One region of the Buttiauxella sp. AC038 genome, then DNA from elsewhere that is predicted to be linked to it. Evidence: predicted binding sites of a transcription regulator. Region 1 holds the regulator's gene; each other region holds the start of a gene.
What was found. Region 1 encodes PurR, which represses purine synthesis genes. Its sites were predicted from a motif close to CANGCAAACGTTTGCNTG; they were not measured.
Positions count from the first base shown of each region.

Region 2: a site for PurR is predicted at 3,364-3,381, ahead of purH (bifunctional phosphoribosylaminoimidazolecarboxamide formyltransferase/IMP cyclohydrolase). Genes of this name have one in related genera too.
Region 3: a site for PurR is predicted at 2,371-2,388, ahead of tusA (sulfurtransferase TusA). Genes of this name have one in related genera too.
Region 4: a site for PurR is predicted at 2,604-2,621, ahead of pyrD (quinone-dependent dihydroorotate dehydrogenase). Genes of this name have one in related genera too.

Region 1 covers NZ_CEEDCQ010000001.1:2,272,197-2,277,456, reverse strand. Annotated here, with positions in the region: gene AC0IXI_RS10825 (C40 family peptidase) at 1-594, shown strand, start outside; gene sodB (superoxide dismutase [Fe]) at 787-1,368, shown strand; gene cydH (cytochrome bd-I oxidase subunit CydH) at 1,421-1,510, opposite strand; gene purR (HTH-type transcriptional repressor PurR) at 1,806-2,831, shown strand; gene punR (DNA-binding transcriptional activator PunR) at 2,852-3,763, opposite strand; gene punC (purine nucleoside transporter PunC) at 3,879-5,072, shown strand.
Region 2 covers NZ_CEEDCQ010000001.1:4,700,981-4,706,240, reverse strand. Annotated here, with positions in the region: gene AC0IXI_RS22230 (DUF1481 domain-containing protein) at 1-293, shown strand, start outside; gene purD (phosphoribosylamine--glycine ligase) at 346-1,638, opposite strand; gene purH (bifunctional phosphoribosylaminoimidazolecarboxamide formyltransferase/IMP cyclohydrolase) at 1,656-3,245, opposite strand; rRNA gene AC0IXI_RS22215 (16S ribosomal RNA) at 3,855-5,260, shown strand, end outside.
Region 3 covers NZ_CEEDCQ010000001.1:171,108-176,367, forward strand. Annotated here, with positions in the region: gene AC0IXI_RS00790 (MFS transporter) at 1-976, shown strand, start outside; gene AC0IXI_RS00795 (DcrB family lipoprotein) at 977-1,534, opposite strand; gene AC0IXI_RS00800 (7-cyano-7-deazaguanine/7-aminomethyl-7-deazaguanine transporter) at 1,607-2,272, opposite strand; gene tusA (sulfurtransferase TusA) at 2,448-2,693, shown strand; gene AC0IXI_RS00810 (TRAP transporter substrate-binding protein) at 2,892-3,875, shown strand; gene AC0IXI_RS00815 (TRAP transporter small permease) at 3,910-4,419, shown strand; gene AC0IXI_RS00820 (TRAP transporter large permease) at 4,434-5,260, shown strand, end outside.
Region 4 covers NZ_CEEDCQ010000001.1:3,355,400-3,360,659, forward strand. Annotated here, with positions in the region: gene AC0IXI_RS16105 (YcbX family protein) at 1-786, shown strand, start outside; gene zapC (cell division protein ZapC) at 783-1,325, opposite strand; gene pyrD (quinone-dependent dihydroorotate dehydrogenase) at 1,499-2,509, opposite strand; gene ssuE (NADPH-dependent FMN reductase) at 2,758-3,333, shown strand; gene AC0IXI_RS16125 (sulfonate ABC transporter substrate-binding protein) at 3,326-4,297, shown strand; gene ssuD (FMNH2-dependent alkanesulfonate monooxygenase) at 4,294-5,260, shown strand, end outside.

The sequences.
Region 1 (5,260 bases):
AATGCCAGCAGCGCTAAAACAAAGAATCTTGCAAAAAACTCCCGCAATAAAACCTCTAAGCTCGCAAAAGTCCAGCCTGTTACTTTCACCGAAAAATGCAGCAAGCCGCGTAAAGGCCATAAAGCGCATTGTGTAAAAGTTAAATCAGAGCAGCCAACGACGATTGCTGCGGCGCATAAAGTCCGTGTGCAAAAAGCACAAAAAACGGCAATGAACAAATTGATGGGCCAGATAGGCAAACCGTATCGTTGGGGTGGCACCTCGCCGGTTACCGGTTTCGATTGCAGCGGTCTGGTTTACTACGCATACAAAGATTTAGTGAAGTTCCGTATTCCTCGTACCGCTAACGAGATGTATCACCTGCGTGATGCCTCATCTGTAGATCGTGGGGAGCTTGAAACTGGTGATTTGGTCTTCTTCCGCACCCAAGGTCGGGGCACCGCTGACCATGTTGGCGTGTACGTGGGCAACGGTAAATTTATTCAGTCACCGCGTACCGGACAAGATATCCAGATAACCTCACTAAGCGAAGACTACTGGCAGCGCCACTATGTCGGTGCCAAACGCGTTATGACCCCTAAAACAATTCGTTAAACTCTATTTATCGAAAACCTGCGCCTGCCCTTCCTTGGGCAGGTGAGTTCCCTCTTTTGCTTATCCTTTCAATTTGTTACCCTAAACCCGCACTAAAAGTGATGTTTAACAATAGATACCCAAAATAATTCGAGTTGCATCGCAGCCAACAAAGATGCAGCTCGAAGTATGAAGGGTAATAAGGAGTCAGCAATGTCGTTCGAACTACCTGCACTACCATATGCAAAAGATGCTTTAGCACCGCATATCTCCGCCGAAACTCTGGAATACCATTACGGTAAACACCATCAAACCTATGTCACTAACCTGAACAATCTGGTTAAGGGCACTGCGTTTGAAGGTAAAAATCTCGAAGAGATCGTTCGTACTTCCGAAGGCGGCGTGTTTAACAACGCAGCACAGGTTTGGAACCACACCTTCTACTGGAATTGCCTGGCACCAAATGCTGGCGGTGAACCAACTGGAGAGCTTCTGGAAGCCATTAATAAGTCGTTTGGTAGCTTTGCTGAGTTTAAACAGCAGTTCACTGATGCAGCTATTAAAAACTTTGGCGCTGGCTGGACCTGGCTTGTCAAACAAGAAGATGGCGCTCTGGCGATTGTCTCTACCTCAAACGCGGGTACCCCACTAACAACAGCGGCAACACCGTTATTGACTGTGGATGTGTGGGAACATGCGTACTACATCGACTACCGCAATGCTCGTGCTGGCTATCTTGAGCATTTCTGGGCGTTGGTGAACTGGGAGTTTGTTGCTAAGAATCTGGCAGCATAAAACCTAAAATATATGGGCCGCGATTGCGGCCCATTTTAATCAGAGCGATGTATCAGTGCAGTACGGCGGTTAACGCGCCACACACAATCAGTGCCAAAACAACAACCGTGGTCATGATTGAAAATTTCAGATCGGTACTCATTAGCAAACTCCTTTTATTACCCTACAATCGGTGTGTCGGCTTGATTTTCCCACAATCAGACATAAAAATCCCCCTGGTTTTAACCTGATATCGCTTTTCCCTCTTTCACTTTTCTCCTGGATAGGCCAAAATCCCACGCTAATTTATTGCGTACCATCTATTCAACGCCCTCCTCCCGTTTTATGTCGCAATCCCGGCATACCTGCAACCTTAACGTTGCCTCAGGAGTTGGCGTACGCAAACGTTTAACACATTGGTTATCAGGGGTTTACGATATGGCCCGGAGTGAAATTTAATGGCGACAATCAAGGACGTAGCGAAGCTCGCAAACGTTTCCACTACAACCGTATCACATGTGATTAACAAGACCCGTTTTGTGGCGGAAGAAACACGTAACGCGGTCTGGGCGGCAATCAAACAATTGCACTATTCGCCGAGCGCCGTCGCGCGTAGCTTGAAAGTTAATCACACCAAAACGATTGGTTTGCTAGCTACTTCTAGCGAAGCACCCTATTTTGCCGAGATAATCGAAGCTGTCGAAAATAGCTGCTTTGAAAAAGGCTACACCCTGATTTTGGGTAATGCGCACAATAATTTCGAAAAACAGCGCGCCTATTTATCCATGATGGCGCAAAAGCGCGTCGATGGGCTGCTGGTGATGTGCTCTGAATATCCGGAATCATTACTGACTATGCTTGAAGAGTATCGTCACATCCCAATGGTTGTGATGGACTGGGGCGAAGCCCGCGCAGATTTCACCGACTCCGTTGTCGATAATGCCTTCCACGGTGGCTATCTGGCTGGACGTTATTTGATTGAACGTGGTCACCGCGAAATTGGTGCAATCCCTGGCCAAATGGAGCGTAATACCGGTGGCGGCCGCCATGCTGGTTTTATGAAGGCGCTGGAAGAAGCTGGGATCGCTATTCCTGAGAACTGGATTGTGCAAGGTGACTTTGAACCTGAGTCAGGCTACCGCGCCATGCAGCAGATTATCGGTCAGTCTCAGCGCCCTACCGCAGTATTCTGCGGCGGCGACATTATGGCGATGGGCGCAATTTGTGCTGCTGATGAAATGGGTTTACGCGTACCGCAGGATATTTCCATTATCGGTTATGACAACGTGCGTAACGCTCGTTATTTCACACCGGCATTGACCACCATTCACCAGCCGAAGGACTCGCTGGGTGAAACAGCTTTCAATATGCTGCTGGATAGAATCGTCAATAAACGCGAAGAGTCGCAATCAATTGAAGTACATCCGCGCCTGATTGAACGCCGTTCAGTGGCAGATGGCCCATTCCGCGATTACCGCCGCTAAAAACAGTCAAAGGAGCCTGCCTAAGCAGGCTCTTGCAACCACTCCTGATTCATCGTCTCGCTATCCCCTAAATACTCCAGCAGCCAGGCCAGAGCTGGCGAAGCATCATTTTGCCGCCATGTCAGGCAACATGCCGCGTCCGGGAACGGGTTATCGAGCGTCAGCTCACTCCACTGCCCTGAAGCCAACCACGGCTTTGCTATATGCAATGGCACCATACCAATACATAAACCCGCGCTAAGACAATCAGAGCCAGATTCCCAGTCTGGAACCACAACTCGACGCTGGTTATCCAAAAGCCAGGTAATACGCTTCGGTAGCGAACGGGAGGTATCTTCCAGTACTAACGACGGCCAGGCTCGCAGATCATCATCACTTAAGGTTCCGCCCTGCTGTGCCAGTGGGTGATTTGATGACACCACACAGCGCCAACTCAACGTCCCCATATCGCGGAACGCATAACGCCCCCCGACAGGAATAGCTTGTGTCGCACCAATCGCGACTTCAACTCGCCCATCAGCCAGCGCATCCCACACGCCGTTAAACACTTCCTGGAATATACGCAGTTCGATATCCGGAAAATGACGATAAAAATCCAACACCAACTGACGCGTTCGTTCAGGTTTAACGATGTTATCAACTGCGATAGCCAGGTGCCCGCGCCATCCATTTGCGATCTGTTGACACTGCTGCCGTGTCGTCATCATTTTTTTGATAACAGAGCGGCCTTCTTTCAGGAAAAAGACGCCTGCGGGGGTTAATTCAACATCCCGATGGCGACGTTCGAATAACGGAACCGCTAACCAATCTTCAAGTTGCCGTACCGTATAGCTGATAGCTGACGGAACGCGGTGCAGCTCTTGTGCTGCACCACTGAAGCTGCCATTGCGCGCTACCGCATCTATCACTTCCAGCGAATATTCTGACCACATTTCTCTGCTCACAAAATTTTTGAATGCAACCTACAAATATTAGCGTTTCACAAGCCTATTTGCACTCCGTACACTCTCGCGGCGATCAACCTGCAAGATAAAACAAGAGAAAATTATGCAACCATCAAAAGGATTTCTTATCTGGCTGGCTGGATTAAGTGTTCTGGGCTTCCTTGCCACAGACATGTATCTGCCTGCTTTCGCTGCCATTCAGCAAGATTTACAGACCGATGCCTCCGCCGTTAGTGCGAGCCTGAGCCTGTTCCTTGCGGGCTTTGCGTTTGCCCAGTTAATGTGGGGGCCGCTGTCAGACCATTTCGGACGTAAACCAGTTTTGCTGGCCGGTCTGAGTCTGTTCGCCGTCGGTTGTATTGGAATGTTGTGGGTAGAAAGTGCCACCGCTCTGCTGGTGCTGCGCTTCGTTCAGGCCGTTGGTGTTTGTTCTGCCGCAGTAAGCTGGCAGGCACTGGTGACCGATTACTACCCGGCAAACCGCGCAAATCGTATTTTCGCCACGATTATGCCGCTGGTTGGCTTGTCTCCGGCACTGGCACCGCTGCTCGGTAGCTGGATTTTGGTGCACTTCGACTGGCAGGCGATCTTCGCCACCCTGTTTGCAATCACCCTGGTGCTGATGATCCCAACTCTGCGTCTGAAACCACGTACCCAGCATCACCCGCAAACAGAAGACAATAAAGTCAGCTTTATGTCGTTACTGCGCTCTCGTGTTTATAGCGGCAACGTGTTGATTTACGCAGCTTGCTCTGCCAGCTTCTTTGCCTGGCTGACCGGTTCTCCGTTTATTCTGAACGATATGGGTTACAGCCCGGCGGCAATTGGCCTGAGCTATGTGCCGCAAACTATCGCCTTCCTGATTGGTGGTTATGGCTGCCGTAGCGCACTGCAAAAATGGCAAGGCAAGCAAATGCTGCCGTGGTTGCTTGCGTTATATACGTTGAGTGTTTTCGGCACCTGGGCGGTATCGATAAGTGGACACGCAAACCTGACCATGCTGCTCATCCCATTCTGTATCATGGCGATTGCCAACGGGGCGATTTACCCAATCGTTGTTGCTTCTGCACTGTTGCCTTTCCCACAAGCCACAGGTAAAGCCGCTGCGCTGCAAAACACGCTGCAATTGGGCCTGTGCTTCCTGGCAAGTTTGATGGTGTCGTGGTTGGTCGCTACACCACTGCTGACTACCACCAGTGTCATGCTGGTAACAATTGTTCTGGCCATGCTGGGTTATCTGCTTCAGCGTCGTAAAAATGCCGAAGTCTGGCAACCGGCTGAATCGGATGCACATTAAGATTAAAATTGCTCAGCCTCAACATGATTAGCTTGCTAAGAATATGTGATTGAATCACCGCTTAAGCGAGCCTATACTCATAAACGGCTCAACAAATAACACCATAATAATCAAATTAAAACGGGAGCCTCTTGGCTCCCGTTTTTGTTTTACAGCTGTTTTTGGGGCGCCAAGCCCCCTTTCTCTGT
Region 2 (5,260 bases), 2.4 Mb from region 1:
CTTTGTATCAGTATCAGGCGACTCAGACTAAAGCGACCAGCGAAGCATTGCGCATTGGGCGTGTTGTTTTGCGACAAGGCCGCTGGCATAGCAATGGCACGGTGACAACCTGCGAAGGTGAGACATTCGAGCCTAAACTCGACAGCGTATCGCTCAATCATATTGCGAATCGCCAACGCCATTCGTCACTCGATGTGAGCATAGCCTGGCTTGAAGCGCCGGAAGGTTCTCAGCTGTTGCTGGTAGCGAATCAGGATTTCTGTAGCTGGCAGCCTAAACCTGCTACGTTCTAAATAAAAAAACCGCCACGAGGGCGGTCTTAAATATCACTGCGAGTTTCGAGTCTTACTTCGCGTTTTCACGCTCAATAGCACGATAGCCAATATCGGAGCGGCTAAAACTGCCATCCCAGTGGATATCCTTCATAAGCTCATAAGCACGTTGCTGCGCTTGTGCGACAGTGTCGCCTAATGCGGTTACGCACAGAACACGGCCACCGTTAGTCACAACCATATCGTCTTCACGCAATTTCGTTCCAGCGTGGAACACTTTGCCGTCTGCGACTTCTTCAAGTGGCAAACCATGAATCACATCGCCGTTACGGTAATCAGCCGGATAGCCGCCAGCGGCCATCACCACACCCAGAGATGGGCGCTCGTCCCACTTAGATGTTGTCTTATCCAGCTTGCCATCACATGCGGCGAGGCACAGCTCAACCAGATCTGATTGCAGGCGCAGCATGATTGGCTGGGTTTCAGGGTCACCAAAGCGGCAGTTAAACTCGATAACCTTCGGGTTACCTTGTTTATCGATCATCAGGCCGGCATACAGGAAACCGGTGTAGGTATTCCCTTCAGCAGCCATGCCGCGCACGGTTGGCCAGATAACCAGGTCCATTGCACGCTGGTGGACTTCATCAGTCACAACTGGGGCAGGAGAGTACGCACCCATACCGCCAGTGTTCGGGCCGGTATCTGCATCACCAACACGCTTATGATCCTGGCTGGTGGCCATCGGCAGAACGTTTTCGCCATCCACCATCACGATGAAGCTGGCCTCTTCGCCATCCAAAAACTCTTCTACCACGATGCGGTGCCCGGCGTCGCCAAAGGCGTTACCTGCCAGCATATCGTTTACCGCCGCTTCGGCATCGATCAGCGTCATCGCTACGATTACGCCTTTGCCCGCGGCCAGGCCATCGGCCTTAATGACAATCGGCGCGCCTTTTTCACGGACATAAGCCAAAGCGGGTTCGACTTCGGTGAAGTTTTGGTATTCAGCGGTCGGGATTTTATGGCGAGCCAGGAAATCCTTGCTGAAAGCTTTTGAACCTTCTAACTGCGCAGCCCCCTGAGTTGGGCCAAAGATCTTCAGGCCAGCAGCACGGAAGGTATCGACCACGCCCATCACCAGCGGCGCTTCCGGGCCGACAATCGTCAGGTCAATTTTTTCATTCTGTGCAAAGCTCAACAGGGCAGCAATGTCAGTTGGGCTAATCGCCACGTTCTGCAAAGCAGGTTCCAGAGCCGTACCGGCATTGCCGGGAGCAACAAATACCGTACGAACTAATGGTGACTGTGACGCTTTCCAGGCCAGCGCGTGTTCACGCCCGCCATTACCTATTACTAATACTTTCATTTATAGACGCTCCGGGATTAATGGCGGAAGTGGCGCATATCGGTGAAGATCATGGCGATCCCATGTTCGTCAGCAGCGGCGATCACTTCTTCATCGCGGATTGAACCACCAGGCTGGATAACACAGCTCACGCCAACTGCCGCTGCGGCATCAATACCGTCACGGAATGGGAAGAAGGCATCTGATGCCATTGCCGAGCCTTTCACTTCCAGGCCTTCATCGCTTGCCTTGATACCGGCGATTTTGGCGGAATAAACACGGCTCATCTGACCGGCGCCTATGCCGATAGTCATATTCTCGCGGGCATAGACAATGGCGTTGGACTTAACAAACTTCGCTACCTTCCAGCAGAACAATGCATCACGCAGTTCTTGCTCGGTCGGCTGGCGTTTGCTGACAACACGCAGGTCTGCGGCTGTCACCATGCCCAGATCACGATCCTGTACTAACACACCACCGTTAACTCGTTTGAAATCCAGGCCCGGAATACGCTGCTGCCACTGGCCGCAAGTCAGAACGCGAACGTTTTGCTTAGCCGCTGTGATCTTCAGAGCTTCTTCGCTGGCTGAAGGGGCAATAATCACCTCGACGAACTGGCGGGAGATAATCGCCTGCGCAGTTTCGGCATCCAGTTCACGGTTGAAAGCGATGATGCCGCCGAATGCGGAAGTCGGGTCTGTTTTATAGGCGCGGTCGTATGCATCTAATAAGGAATCGCTGACTGCCACACCACAAGGGTTGGCATGCTTCACGATAACGCAGGCAGGTTCGTTGAACTCTTTCACACATTCCAGTGCGGCATCGGTATCAGCGATGTTGTTATAAGAGAGCGCTTTGCCCTGAACCTGAGTTGCCGTAGCGACAGAAGCTTCTTTAATTTCTTCTTCTATATAGAAGGCTGCTTGCTGGTGGCTGTTTTCACCGTAACGCATATCCTGCTTCTTAATGAAGTTCAGGTTCAACGTACGAGGGAAGCGACCTGAAGGATCTTTGCTTTCGCCATGATAGGCAGGAACCATGCTACCAAAGTAGTTGGCGATCATGCTGTCGTAAGCGGCGGTGTGTTCGAATGCTTTGATCGCCAAATCGAAACGTGTCTCGAGCGTCAGAGATCCTTCATTAGCATCCAGCTCGCTAATAATCGCTTCGTAGTCACTGCTCTTTACTACGATTGCCACATCTTTGTGGTTCTTCGCAGCGGAGCGCACCATGGTTGGGCCGCCGATATCAATATTCTCTACCGCATCTTCCAGAGAGCAGCCTTCGCGGGCAACAGTCTGTGCGAACGGGTAGAGGTTGACGACAACCATATCAATTGGGGAGATAGCGTGTTGTTCCATGATCGCATCATCCTGGCCGCGACGACCCAGAATGCCACCGTGTACTTTTGGATGCAGAGTTTTGACGCGTCCATCCATCATCTCCGGGAAACCGGTGTAGTCAGAGACTTCGGTTACCGGCAGGCCAGCTTTAGCCAGCAGATGAGCGGTTCCGCCAGTGGACAGCAGCTCCACGCCACGTTGGGAGAGCGCCTGGGCGAATTCGACGATACCGGCTTTGTCAGAAACACTGAGCAGAGCGCGGCGTACAGGGCGACGTTGTTGCATGGTTTGATCCCTTAGCTTTGGTTCGCATATAGAAGAGCGTTAGCTGAATTTTAGCAATTTTCCCTAAAACTCAGCTAACGCCCCAAAACGGGGCGTCCATTTATTGCGGGTGCATTGTAGCGAAAACGTTTGCGTCACGCTCGCAAAATTTAGGACTTCATCACGAATGTGGATAACTTTGTGTGTAACTGCGTATAAGGCGGGGTTTTGCTGGGGATTGCAGCAGTCAGTCAAATTAACGCATATTTAGGCTTGCAGCCTCCGGATAACTCCCTATAATGCGCCTCCATCGACACGGAACATGTGAACAACATCACAGAGTAACGGCGGCGATGAGAGTCAAATATCCTGAAATTAAGGGTTGACTCTGAAAGAGGAAAGCGTAATATACGCCACCTCGAGTTAGCAAGCGAAAGCGCCTAACTCACTGCTCTTTAACAATTTATCAGACAATCTGTGTGGGCACTCGCAGGATTGATATCTCAAGTACCTTCGGGTACAAAAAAATATCAAGTCTTGAAGAGTGACCAAGCAGTAATTCATTTAGTTGAATTATTACGAAAGTTAATTTTTGAGCACCGCTTCACGAGTTGAAGCAAATCAAGCTTTTAATTGAAGAGTTTGATCATGGCTCAGATTGAACGCTGGCGGCAGGCCTAACACATGCAAGTCGAGCGGTAGCACAGGGAGCTTGCTCCTGGGTGACGAGCGGCGGACGGGTGAGTAATGTCTGGGAAACTGCCTGATGGAGGGGGATAACTACTGGAAACGGTAGCTAATACCGCATAACGTCTTCGGACCAAAGAGGGGGACCTTCGGGCCTCTTGCCATCAGATGTGCCCAGATGGGATTAGCTAGTAGGTGAGGTAATGGCTCACCTAGGCGACGATCCCTAGCTGGTCTGAGAGGATGACCAGCCACACTGGAACTGAGACACGGTCCAGACTCCTACGGGAGGCAGCAGTGGGGAATATTGCACAATGGGCGCAAGCCTGATGCAGCCATGCCGCGTGTATGAAGAAGGCCTTCGGGTTGTAAAGTACTTTCAGCGAGGAGGAAGGCATTGTGGTTAATAACCGCAGTGATTGACGTTACTCGCAGAAGAAGCACCGGCTAACTCCGTGCCAGCAGCCGCGGTAATACGGAGGGTGCAAGCGTTAATCGGAATTACTGGGCGTAAAGCGCACGCAGGCGGTTTGTCAAGTCGGATGTGAAATCCCCGGGCTCAACCTGGGAACTGCATTCGAAACTGGCAAGCTAGAGTCTTGTAGAGGGGGTAGAATTCCAGGTGTAGCGGTGAAATGCGTAGAGATCTGGAGGAATACCGGTGGCGAAGGCGGCCCCCTGGACAAAGACTGACGCTCAGGTGCGAAAGCGTGGGGAGCAAACAGGATTAGATACCCTGGTAGTCCACGCCGTAAACGATGTCGACTTGGAGGTTGTTCCCTTGAGGAGTGGCTTCCGGAGCTAACGCGTTAAGTCGACCGCCTGGGGAGTACGGCCGCAAGGTTAAAACTCAAATGAATTGACGGGGGCCCGCACAAGCGGTGGAGCATGTGGTTTAATTCGATGCAACGCGAAGAACCTTACCTACTCTTGACATCCACAGAATTCGGCAGAGATGCCTTAGTGCCTTCGGGAACTGTGAGACAGGTGCTGCATGGCTGTCGTCAGCTCGTGTTGTGAAATGTTGGGTTAAGTCCCGCAACGAGCGCAACCCTTATCCTTTGTTGCCAGCGGTTCGGCCGGGAACTCAAAGGAGACTGCCAGTGATAAACTGGAGGAAGGTGGGGATGACGTCAAGTCATCATGGCCCTTACGAGTAGGGCTACACACGTGCTACAATGGCGCATACAAAGAGAAGCGACCTCGCGAGAGCAAGCGGACCTCATAAAGTGCGTCGTAGTCCGGATCGGAGTCTGCAACTCGACTCCGTGAAGTCGGAATCGCTAGTAATCGTAGATCAGAATGCTACGGTGAATACGTTCCCGGGCCTTGTACACACCGCCCGTCAC
Region 3 (5,260 bases), 2.1 Mb from region 1:
AATCGTTATCTTTGGTTTATGCGGCTGCTTCCTCAGTGGGGCGAGCTACATGCTGGCAGCGTTTGGTAGCGCCTGGCCGTTGGTGAGTCTGGTGTTGCTGTGCCTGGGGCGCGTCATTTTAGGGATTGGGCAAAGTTTTGCAGGAACCGGTTCAACGCTGTGGGGTGTTGGCGTGGTCGGTTCGTTGCACATTGGGCGGGTCATCTCCTGGAACGGGATTGTAACGTACGGCGCGATGGCGATGGGTGCACCGCTGGGCGTGTTGTTCTATCACCTTGGCGGGCTGAAATTACTCGCAGGAATCATTATGGCGGTGGCGTTGGTCGCCGTGCTGCTGGCATTGCCACGCCCGACGGTGAAAGCCAGTAAAGGCAATCCGTTGCCGTTTCGCGCGGTGCTGGGGCGCGTCTGGCCTTATGGTATGGCGCTCGCACTGGCTTCTGCGGGTTTTGGCGTGATCGCAACTTTCATCACGCTGTTTTACGACGCCAAAGGCTGGGACGGTGCGGCCTTTGCGTTAACACTCTTTAGCTGCGCGTTTGTTGGCACTCGCTTACTTTTCCCGAATGGTATTAACCGGCTTGGCGGCTTGAATGTGGCGATGATTTGCTTCTCAGTCGAGATTTTCGGCTTGCTGCTGGTGGGCTTTGCGGGCGAACCCTGGATGGCAAAAGTGGGAACTTTCCTGACGGGCGCGGGCTTCTCTTTGGTGTTCCCGGCGCTGGGTGTGGTCGCTGTGAAAATGGTGCCGCAACAAAACCAGGGAAGTGCGCTTGCGACCTACACCGTGTTTATGGATTTATCGCTGGGGATTACCGGGCCATTAGCTGGGTTCGTGATGGCATATGCGGGTGTTTCGGTGATTTATCTGGCAGCGGCGATGCTGGTTTGCATTGCGCTGCTGATGGCCTGGCAGTTAAAAAAACGGCCCCCGGTTGAGCAACCGGAGGCCGTATCATCATCACAGCAACAATAGTTATTTGATGGTGATGGTATTAATGATGTTCTCAGCGGCAGTTTGCGCCAGTTGCTGATTATCCGCAGGCAACGTTATCTGCATAGTTAACAGCTGGTTATCTACTTTACCCAGGATAACAGATGAGTAAGCTGTCTGGCCTTTTGCAGAGATAATGCTGTCTAACTGTTGCAGCGTATGGCCTTTAATCTCGATAGATTTGTTGGTCACGACTTGCAGCTGTGGGTCACGAGCACGTTGTTGTTCTTCAAGACGTTTTGTCAAAGCTGCCAAATCGTCAGGCGTATTGTCACCGACAATCACAATGACCGCTTTCTGACCAGTAGCATCAGAATATACGTGCATGTTGTTTGCCTGAGTGCCCAATTTACCGCTCTGGTCGGTCATATCGGCGGGCAGTACAAAGCTAATTTTGCCGTCCAGCAAGCTAACCGGCTGGCCAGCTGCGCTGCTTTCCGCCGCTGCATCCGTTTTGGCCGTTTTGCTATCACTGTTATCGCAAGCGGCCAGGCCTAATACCAGCAGGCCAATACCGACATATTTTACCAGGTTACCCATGACTTCTTCCTTTACGTTAGCAAGCCTTTGCGGCCGATCTCATCATCTTATCACAAGATAATTCAACCACCGTCAACCCGGCTGTAACGCCGAATTTTCAGACTTATCTGCCAGACGTTTCAACAACATATTCAGCAAAACGCCGTACATCGGCAGGAAGAATACAATGCTGATTAGCACTTTAAAGCAGTAATCTACGATGGCGATTTCGACCCAATGCTGCGCCATAAAGGCATCCGGACTGCGCCAGAAAGCAATAAAGAAGAAGGAAAGCGTGTCGCTGATATTCCCGAACAGCGTGGATGCCGTTGGCGCAAGCCACCAGTACTGGCTTTGGCGCAGGCGGTTAAACACGTGCACATCCAGAATCTGCCCCAACGCGTACGCCATAAAGCTTGCGACAGCGATACGGGCGACGAACAGGTTGAAGTGCAGCAATGCTTCGAACCCTTGCCAGGTGCCCATGTAAAACAGTGCAGAAATGGCGTACGAAATAATTAGCGCGGGCAGCATCACGGCAAAAATTATGCGTCGTGCCAGAGGTGCACCAAAAATGCGTACCGTCAGGTCGGTTGCGAGGAAGATAAACGGAAAGCTAAACGCGCCCCATGTGGTATGGAAACCAAAAACCGAGACCGGTAATTGCACCAGATAGTTACTGGAGGTGATCACCAGCAAATGGAATAGCGATAGCCAAAACAGCGCTTTAGTGCGCTGAGTAGAATTGAACTGCGTCATTTTGTAGCCTTTTTAGTGGTGGGGTGAGGGAACCCAATACGCTTTTTAAAGCGGGGGCGATGATACTGCTTTAGTCCCGCTTTGCAATGGTTAATTTTAACGCAATCGTTCACGTGACTTGCACGAGAATCTTCCCGGCGTAAACTATCGCGGTTTGTTAAATTCGAGACCGATGATGACCGATCTTTTTTCTAATCCTGACCACACTCTTGATGCCCTGGGCCTACGCTGCCCGGAACCCGTCATGATGGTACGCAAAACAGTGCGCAATATGCAGGCTGGCGAAACCCTGCTGGTGATTGCTGATGACCCAGCCACTACGCGTGATATCCCTGGATTTTGCATTTTCATGGAACACGAACTGCTTGCTAAGCAAGTGGAATCATTACCTTACCAATACCTGTTGCGTAAAGGCCAGTAACGCCGCGCCAGCCCTTTGCTCCCCGCTTTGGGCTTCTGAACCCTCTTTGCATCTCTTATGAACCCCAATTTCATTTTTTGTCGCTTTTTGTGAAGTGCTTCACCCACGCTTTTCTCCACGTAGTCTAATTTTTAAACGACAAATTAAAACATTGTTTTACTTCCTACCTCACATTTCTACCTCTGCTGGAGCGACACAATGAAGAAGACCTTTCTGCCTGCTTTTGCTGGTTTATGTCTGTCTACCGCGTCAGTTCTGTTTGCACATTCTGCTATCGCGCAAGTGATTAAAGCTGCCGACGTTCACCCGGAAGGGTATCCGAACGTGGTTGCGGTTCAGCACATGGGCGAAAAACTCAAACAAGAAACCAACGGTGATTTAGAAATTAAAGTGTTCCCAAGCGGCGTGCTTGGCGATGAAAAACAGATGATTGAACAGGCGCAAATGGGGGCTATCGATATCATTCGCGTTTCGATGGCACCGGTTGCGGCAATCCTGCCAGATGTTGAAGTTTTTACCCTGCCTTACGTGTTCCGCGATGAAGACCATATGCACAAAGTGATCGATGGCGATTTAGGGAAAGAGATTGGCGACAAGCTGACTAACAACCCGAAATCCCGCCTGGTCTTCCTCGGCTGGATGGACTCCGGTACACGTAACCTGATCACTAAAAACCCGGTGGTGAAGCCTGAAGATCTCAAAGGCATGAAAATCCGCGTTCAGGGTAGTCCGGTAGCACTCGCAACACTTAAAGACATGGGCGCCAACTCGGTCGCCATGGGGGTGAGCGAAGTGTATAGCGGGATGCAAACCGGCGTTATCGACGGTGCTGAAAACAACCCGCCGACGTTTATTGCCCACAACTACATGCCAGTTGCCAAAAATTACACCTTGAGCGGCCACTTCATCACGCCAGAAATGCTGCTTTATTCCAAAGTGAAGTGGGACAAATTAACGCCTGACCAGCAGCAAAAAATCCTTACCCTGGCGCGTGCTGCACAAATGGAACAGCGTGAACTGTGGAATGCTTACAACAAACAAGCGCTGGAAAAAATGAAAGCCGGTGGCGTTCAGTTCCATGAAATCGACAAAGCCTGGTTTGTGAAAGCGACTGAGCCGGTTCGTAAAGAGTATGGCGATAAGCACCAGGACCTGATGAAAGCTATTGCTGACGTTAAGTAACTATTGTCGCTAACGCATTTGTGGAGGGCATCTTATGTCCCAACGCTACTCAGACTTGATGGATAAAGTTTATTTGCTGGCGATGGTTATTGCCGGGCTGTCTCTTTTGGTGATGACCATCATTATACCGATTGGGATTTTCTCTCGTTACGTTCTGAACCGTGGGGAATCCTGGCCGGAACCGGTAGCAATAATCTGCATGGTGACCTTCACGTTCATCGGCGCGGCAGTCAGTTACCGCGCCGGTTCACACATTGCGGTGAATATGCTGACAGACCGCCTGCCGCTGGCGGCGCAGACCTTTTGCGCACGTATCGTCGATTTGCTGATGCTGCTCATCTCACTGGTGATGTTCTATTACAGCTTCTATCTGTGTGCCGATTTATGGGAACAGCCTGTTGCCGAATTCCCGGTTCTCACTTCCGGTCAAACCTACCTCCCGCTGCCTGTCGGCGCGATTTTAATGATTCTGTTTGTTGTCGAGCGACTGCTGTACGGCTCTCAAGAGAACCGCCCAATCGTATTGCTGGGTAATCACGGTTAAGACCAGGGGATAACATGGACGCATTTATATTATTAGCCACACTAGCGGTGCTGCTTGCAGTGGGAATGCCCGTGGCCTTTGCCGTTGGGCTAAGCGCCATCGTGGGTGCGTTATGGATAGATTTGCCGCTGGAAGCGATCATGATTCAAATCACCAGTGGGGTGAATAAATTTACCCTGTTGGCGATCCCGTTCTTTATTCTGGCGGGGGCGATTATGGCGGAAGGGGGAATTGCCCGTCGCCTGGTGAACTTTGCGTATATTTTCGTTGGCTTTATTCGCGGCGGTTTATCGCTGGTGAATATCGTGGCGTCCACTTTCTTTGGCGCGATTTCCGGATCGTCCGTGGCGGATACTGCGTCCATTGGCAGCGTGATGATCCCGGAAATGGAGGCAAAAGGTTATCCACGCGAATATGCTGCTGCGGTTACAGCGAGTGGATCGGTACAGGCGATTTTGATCCCGCCAAGCCATAACTCGGTGATTTACTCGTTAGCTGCAGGCGGCACTGTTTCTATCGCAACGTTGTTCATTGCGGGCGTATTACCAGGGTTACTGCTCGGGGTCAGCTTGATGGTGATGTGCCTAGGGTTTGCCCATAAGCGCGGTTACCCGAAAGGTGAACGCATTCCCTTCAAGCAAGCGGTGAAGATTTTCTTCGATGCACTTTGGGGCCTGATGACGGTGGTAATCATCCTCGGTGGGATTTTGACCGGGGTATTTACCGCAACCGAATCGGCGGCTGTCGCCTGCGTTTGGGCGTTCTTCGTGACCATGTTTATCTACCGTGACTATAAATGGAACGAACTGCCAAAGCTGATGTTCCGCACCGTAAAAACAGT
Region 4 (5,260 bases), 1.1 Mb from region 1:
CTGAGTGGTTTTTTCTCACGCCCGGTACAACTGCGCTGGCTGGGTGAAAATTTAACGCGCCGCGTTAAACGTCATGAAGAGGTACCACTCTCTTTTGCCGACGGTTTCCCATTCTTGCTGGCAAATGAAGCATCGCTGCGCGATTTGCAAAATCGCTGCCCGGCGAGTGTAAAAATGACACAATTTCGCCCGAATATTGTAGTCACCGGCGCACAAGCCTGGGACGAAGATAGCTGGCAAGTAGTACGGATTGGCGGCGTAACATTTGATGTCGCCAAACCTTGTAGCCGCTGTATTTTCACCACCGTCAGCCCGGAGCGTGGCCGCAAACACCCGAGCGGTGAACCTCTCGCGACATTACAAAAATTCCGGACCGCACTGGATAATGGTGATGTCGATTTCGGCCAAAATCTGATTGCCCGCAATAGCGGTGTGATTCGTGTGGGTGATGAACTCGAAGTACTGGCGACAAAACCTGCGAAAGTTTATGGCGCAGGAGTGACCGAAGAAACTCTTGAGCCTTTAGAGCAGCAAGAAAGCATGGTGGCGATTGACTGGCAGGGCCAACAATTTCGCGGTAACAACCAACAAATTTTACTAGAACAACTCGAACAACAAGGAATTCGCCTGCCCTATTCTTGTCGGGCCGGGATTTGCGGCAGCTGCCGGATAAAGTTAGTCAGTGGGGAAGTCAAAGCGTTGAAGAAAAATGCTATCAATGATGATGGCACAATCCTTTGCTGTAGTTGTATTCCTGCAGGAGATGTAGAGTTAGCGGGAAACTAAACTGCCTGATCAAGGTTAAGGGCGAGACTTGTTGGTTGCGGCCTTAATCTGTCATTCATTACTTTAATCGCATCACCGAGCTGCATGGTACGGCCAGCAAGTTGCAAGCCTGGCTGCGCTAATAAACAAAGTGCAGCGTTATCACCTGTTTCTACCACCAGCAGATTCACCTGCTGCATATCGTCGCTTAACCACACACAGGCTGCATCGCCAGGTATTGGCTGCCAGCATTCCCCATGAGAGAGAAAGTGCCAGCTTTTTGGCATCTGCGGCTTGAGATAACGAATCGCTACGAGTGCATTTAATACCAGTTCAGCGCGCTGCTCTTTGCTTAATATGAGATCACGACATTTTTCTTCGAAAGAGAAAAATAGAGCTGCATCATCAACACAAAACCCAGTGTTTTCAAAGGCATCGGGAGTAAGCATTTTACGAGGGAAACGGGAACGGAAAAGCATGCCATTGGCTAAATCGAGCATCATACGATCATGCTCCTCATCATAATACCAACGCCAATTATCGTCCGGTTTAATCCGCATAATTATTTGCCCTTATCCCCATATACCTGCGATTAGAAATATCCTTATCACCGCTTCGTAAATGAACACATTAATAAAAGACCAATATGTTCAAATTAGCAACAATGACGGAATATAAAACAACCGGGACTCAAAATAAAGCCCCGGTTGTCCGAAAGTAAAACATTCAGAGATTACAAACCTGAAATAATTTCTTTAATCAGAGGTGGGCCTTTAAATATGAACCCGGAATATATTTGTACTAAAGAGGCACCCGCTGCCATCTTCTCGCGTGCGGCAATCAATGAATCAATACCGCCAACGCCAATAATCGGCAAGCGACCATTTAATTCTTGCGACAAGCGGCGAATAATTTCTGTGCTTTTTAACTGAACCGGACGGCCACTTAAGCCACCCATTTCATCGCAATATTTCATGCCCTGAACCAGGCTGCGATCCAATGTCGTATTGGTCGCAATTACCCCATCAATATTATGGCGTACCAAACTATCAGCTACCTGGATCAATTCCTCTTCAGAAAGATCCGGCGCGATCTTCACCGCCACAGGTACATATTTATGATGCAATTCCTGAAGCGCTTGCTGCTTATTTTTGATTGCAGATAACAGATCATCCAGCGCATCGCCGTATTGCAGCGTGCGTAATCCAGGGGTATTTGGTGATGAAATATTAATCGCTATATAACCCGCGTACGGATAAATTTTATCCATGCAGATCAAATAGTCATCTTTGCCTTGTTCAACTGGAGTGTCTTTATTCTTACCAATATTGATGCCAAGAACCCCATCAAAATGGGATTTTTTGACATTCTCAACCAAGTTATCAACACCGTGGTTATTGAAACCCATACGGTTAATTAATCCTTCAGCCTCTACAAGACGAAAGATTCTTGGCTTGTCATTTCCAGGCTGTGGGCGAGGCGTTACCGTGCCAATTTCAATGGAGCCAAAGCCCATTGCACCCAACGCATCTATGCACTCACCATTTTTGTCCAGACCTGCAGCCAGGCCTAATGGGTTCTTAAAGGTCAATCCCATACAAGTGACAGGTTTCGACGGCACATTTTGCCGCACCAGCCATTCGAGAGGTGTACCTGATACACGACGCAATTGCTGGAATGTCACTTCATGAGCGCGCTCTGGATCGAGCTTGAATAGGGCTTTACGAACGAAGGGGTAGTACATGAACTCTCCTGGATTCCCGGTATGCAAACCGGGGCCGTATTATCGTCGATAACGTCATTGAATGGAATTGACCTGTGACAAAAAAGGCTGAATCAGCGCAATCGTTTCCCTTACGTCCTGTTGTTATGCGTTTTTTAGCAATTCTTTTCCAGATAAATTATTTAGTGGAATAAGAGTTCTGCGCGAATATCACAGTCAATTGTTATCAATGTTATCTAAAAGCAAACAATTAGTTATAAGGAAACGATATGCGTGTGATTACCCTTGCTGGAAGCCCGCGCTTCCCATCCCGTTCTAGTGCACTGCTGGAATATGCCCGCGAAAAACTGAGCGCTCTGGATATCGAGGTGTGTCACTGGCATCTACAGAATTTCGCGCCTGAAGATTTGCTGTACGCACGTTTCGATAGTCCGGCTCTTTTAGCGCTCATTGAGCAATTGCAGCAAGCCGATGGCGTGATCATCGCAACACCTGTTTATAAAGCTTCATTTTCTGGCGCGCTGAAAACGCTGCTCGACCTGCTGCCTGAACGTGCACTGGATAAGAAAGTCGTTCTGCCTTTAGCCACTGGTGGCACGGTGGCGCACATGCTGGCAGTCGATTACGCATTAAAGCCTGTCCTTAATGCGCTAAAAGCTCAGGAAATCCTGCATGGCGTGTTTGCTGATGACAGCCAGATAGCGGATTACCAGCACAAACCGGTGTTCAGCAACAACTTACAACAACGCCTCGATAACTCGCTAGAAACCTTCTGGCAGGCTCTGCACCGCCGGGATTTCATTGTCTCCTCCCCTTTTAAGACGCAAGGAGTTGCTCATGTTTAACTTTCTGAAACGAACCGCTCCGTGGCTTGCACTCGCAGGAACATTAAGCCTGAGCGCTACACTTCACGCGGCTGATACTGGGCCTGAGCAGCTACGTATTGGTTATCAAAAAGGCTCGGTCAGCATGGTGCTGGCGAAAAGCCACCAGCTGCTGGAAAAAGAGTATCCAAACACAAAATTCCAGTGGATTGAATTCCCGGCGGGCCCGCAAATGCTCGAAGCGCTGAACATCGGCAGTATCGATCTCGGCAGCACCGGCGATATTCCGCCAATCTTCGCGCAGGCTGCGGGCGCCGATCTGGTGTATGTCGGGTCTGAGCCGGCAAAACCAAAAGCCGAAGTGATTCTGGTGCCGGAAAACAGCCCAATAAAAACCGTGGCGGACCTTAAAGGGCACAAAATTGCTTTCCAGAAAGGTTCCAGCTCCCACAACCTGGTGCTACGAGCGCTGCAAAAAGCTGGGCTGAAATTTACCGATGTCCAGCCTGCTTATTTAACGCCAGCGGATGCGCGTGCCGCATTCCAGCAGGGCAACGTTGATGCCTGGGCAATTTGGGACCCCTACTATTCTGCAGTCTTGTTAAACGGCGGCGTGCGCGTGTTAACCGACGGCAGCGAGCTGAATCAGACGGGTTCTTTCTATCTTGCTTCACGCCCTTATGCCGAACAAAACGGTCCGTTCCTGCAACACGTTCTGAAAACATTTAGCGACGCCGATGCGTTAACCCGTAGCCAACGCGATGCAAGCGTTGCGCTGCTGGCAAAAACCATGGGGCTGCCGGAAAACGTGATTGCCACCTATTTCGATCACCGCCCCCCAACAGTGATTACACCTGTCAGTGCCGAGACTGCGGCAAAACAGCAGCAAACCGCAGATCTGTTTTATGACAACCATTTAGTGCCTAAAAAAGTCGATATTCGCACCCGCATCTGGCAGCCCTCAACACAAGGAAACAAGTCATGAGTTTAAATATGTTCTGGTTCTTACCTACCCATGGCGATGGCCACTACTTAGGCAGCAATGATGCAGCGCGCCCGGTTGACCACGGGTACCTGCAACAGATTGCGCAGGCTGCGGACAGACTTGGCTTTACCGGCGTACTCATCCCAACAGGCCGCTCTTGTGAAGACGCCTGGCTGGTTGCCGCATCTATGATTCCCGTGACGCAGCGTTTGAAATTTCTGGTCGCGCTGCGTCCAAGCGTGACCTCGCCAACCGTGGCTGCACGCCAGGCCGCAACGCTCGACCGACTTTCCAACGGGCGCGCTTTATTTAACCTGGTTACCGGGAGCGACCCTGAAGAGTTAGCTGCAGACGGCGTGTTCCTCAATCATAAAGAGCGTTACGAAGCCTCCGCAGAATTTACCAATATCTGGCGTCGTTTGCTGGAAGGCGAAACGGTAGATCACGAAGGCAAACATATTCAGGTCAAAGGGGCAAAACTGTTATTCCCGCCTGTGCAACAGCCTCGCCCACCGCTTTACTTTGGTGGCTCTTCAGATGTGGCGCAGGATCTTGCCGCCGAACAAGTGGATCTCTATCTGACATGGGGTGAACCACCGCATTTAGTGAAAGAAAAAATTGAGCAAGTCCGTGCGAAAGCCGCAGCTCATGGCCGCACGGTACGTTTCGGCATTCGCTTGCATGTGATTGTGCGTGAAACCAACGAAGAAGCATGGGATGCCGCTAATCGCCTGATTTCTCAGCTGGATGATGAAACTATCGCCAAAGCGCAGGCCGCATTTGCGCGCACCGATTCCGTCGGCCAGCACCGCATGGCGGCGTTGCACGGCGGCAAACGCGACAACCTGGAGATTAGCCCGAATCTATGGGCAGGCGTTGGCCTGGTGCGTGGCGGTGCGGGTACTGCATTGGTAGGTGATGGCCCAACCGTTGCGGAGCGCATCAACGAATACGCAGCGCTTG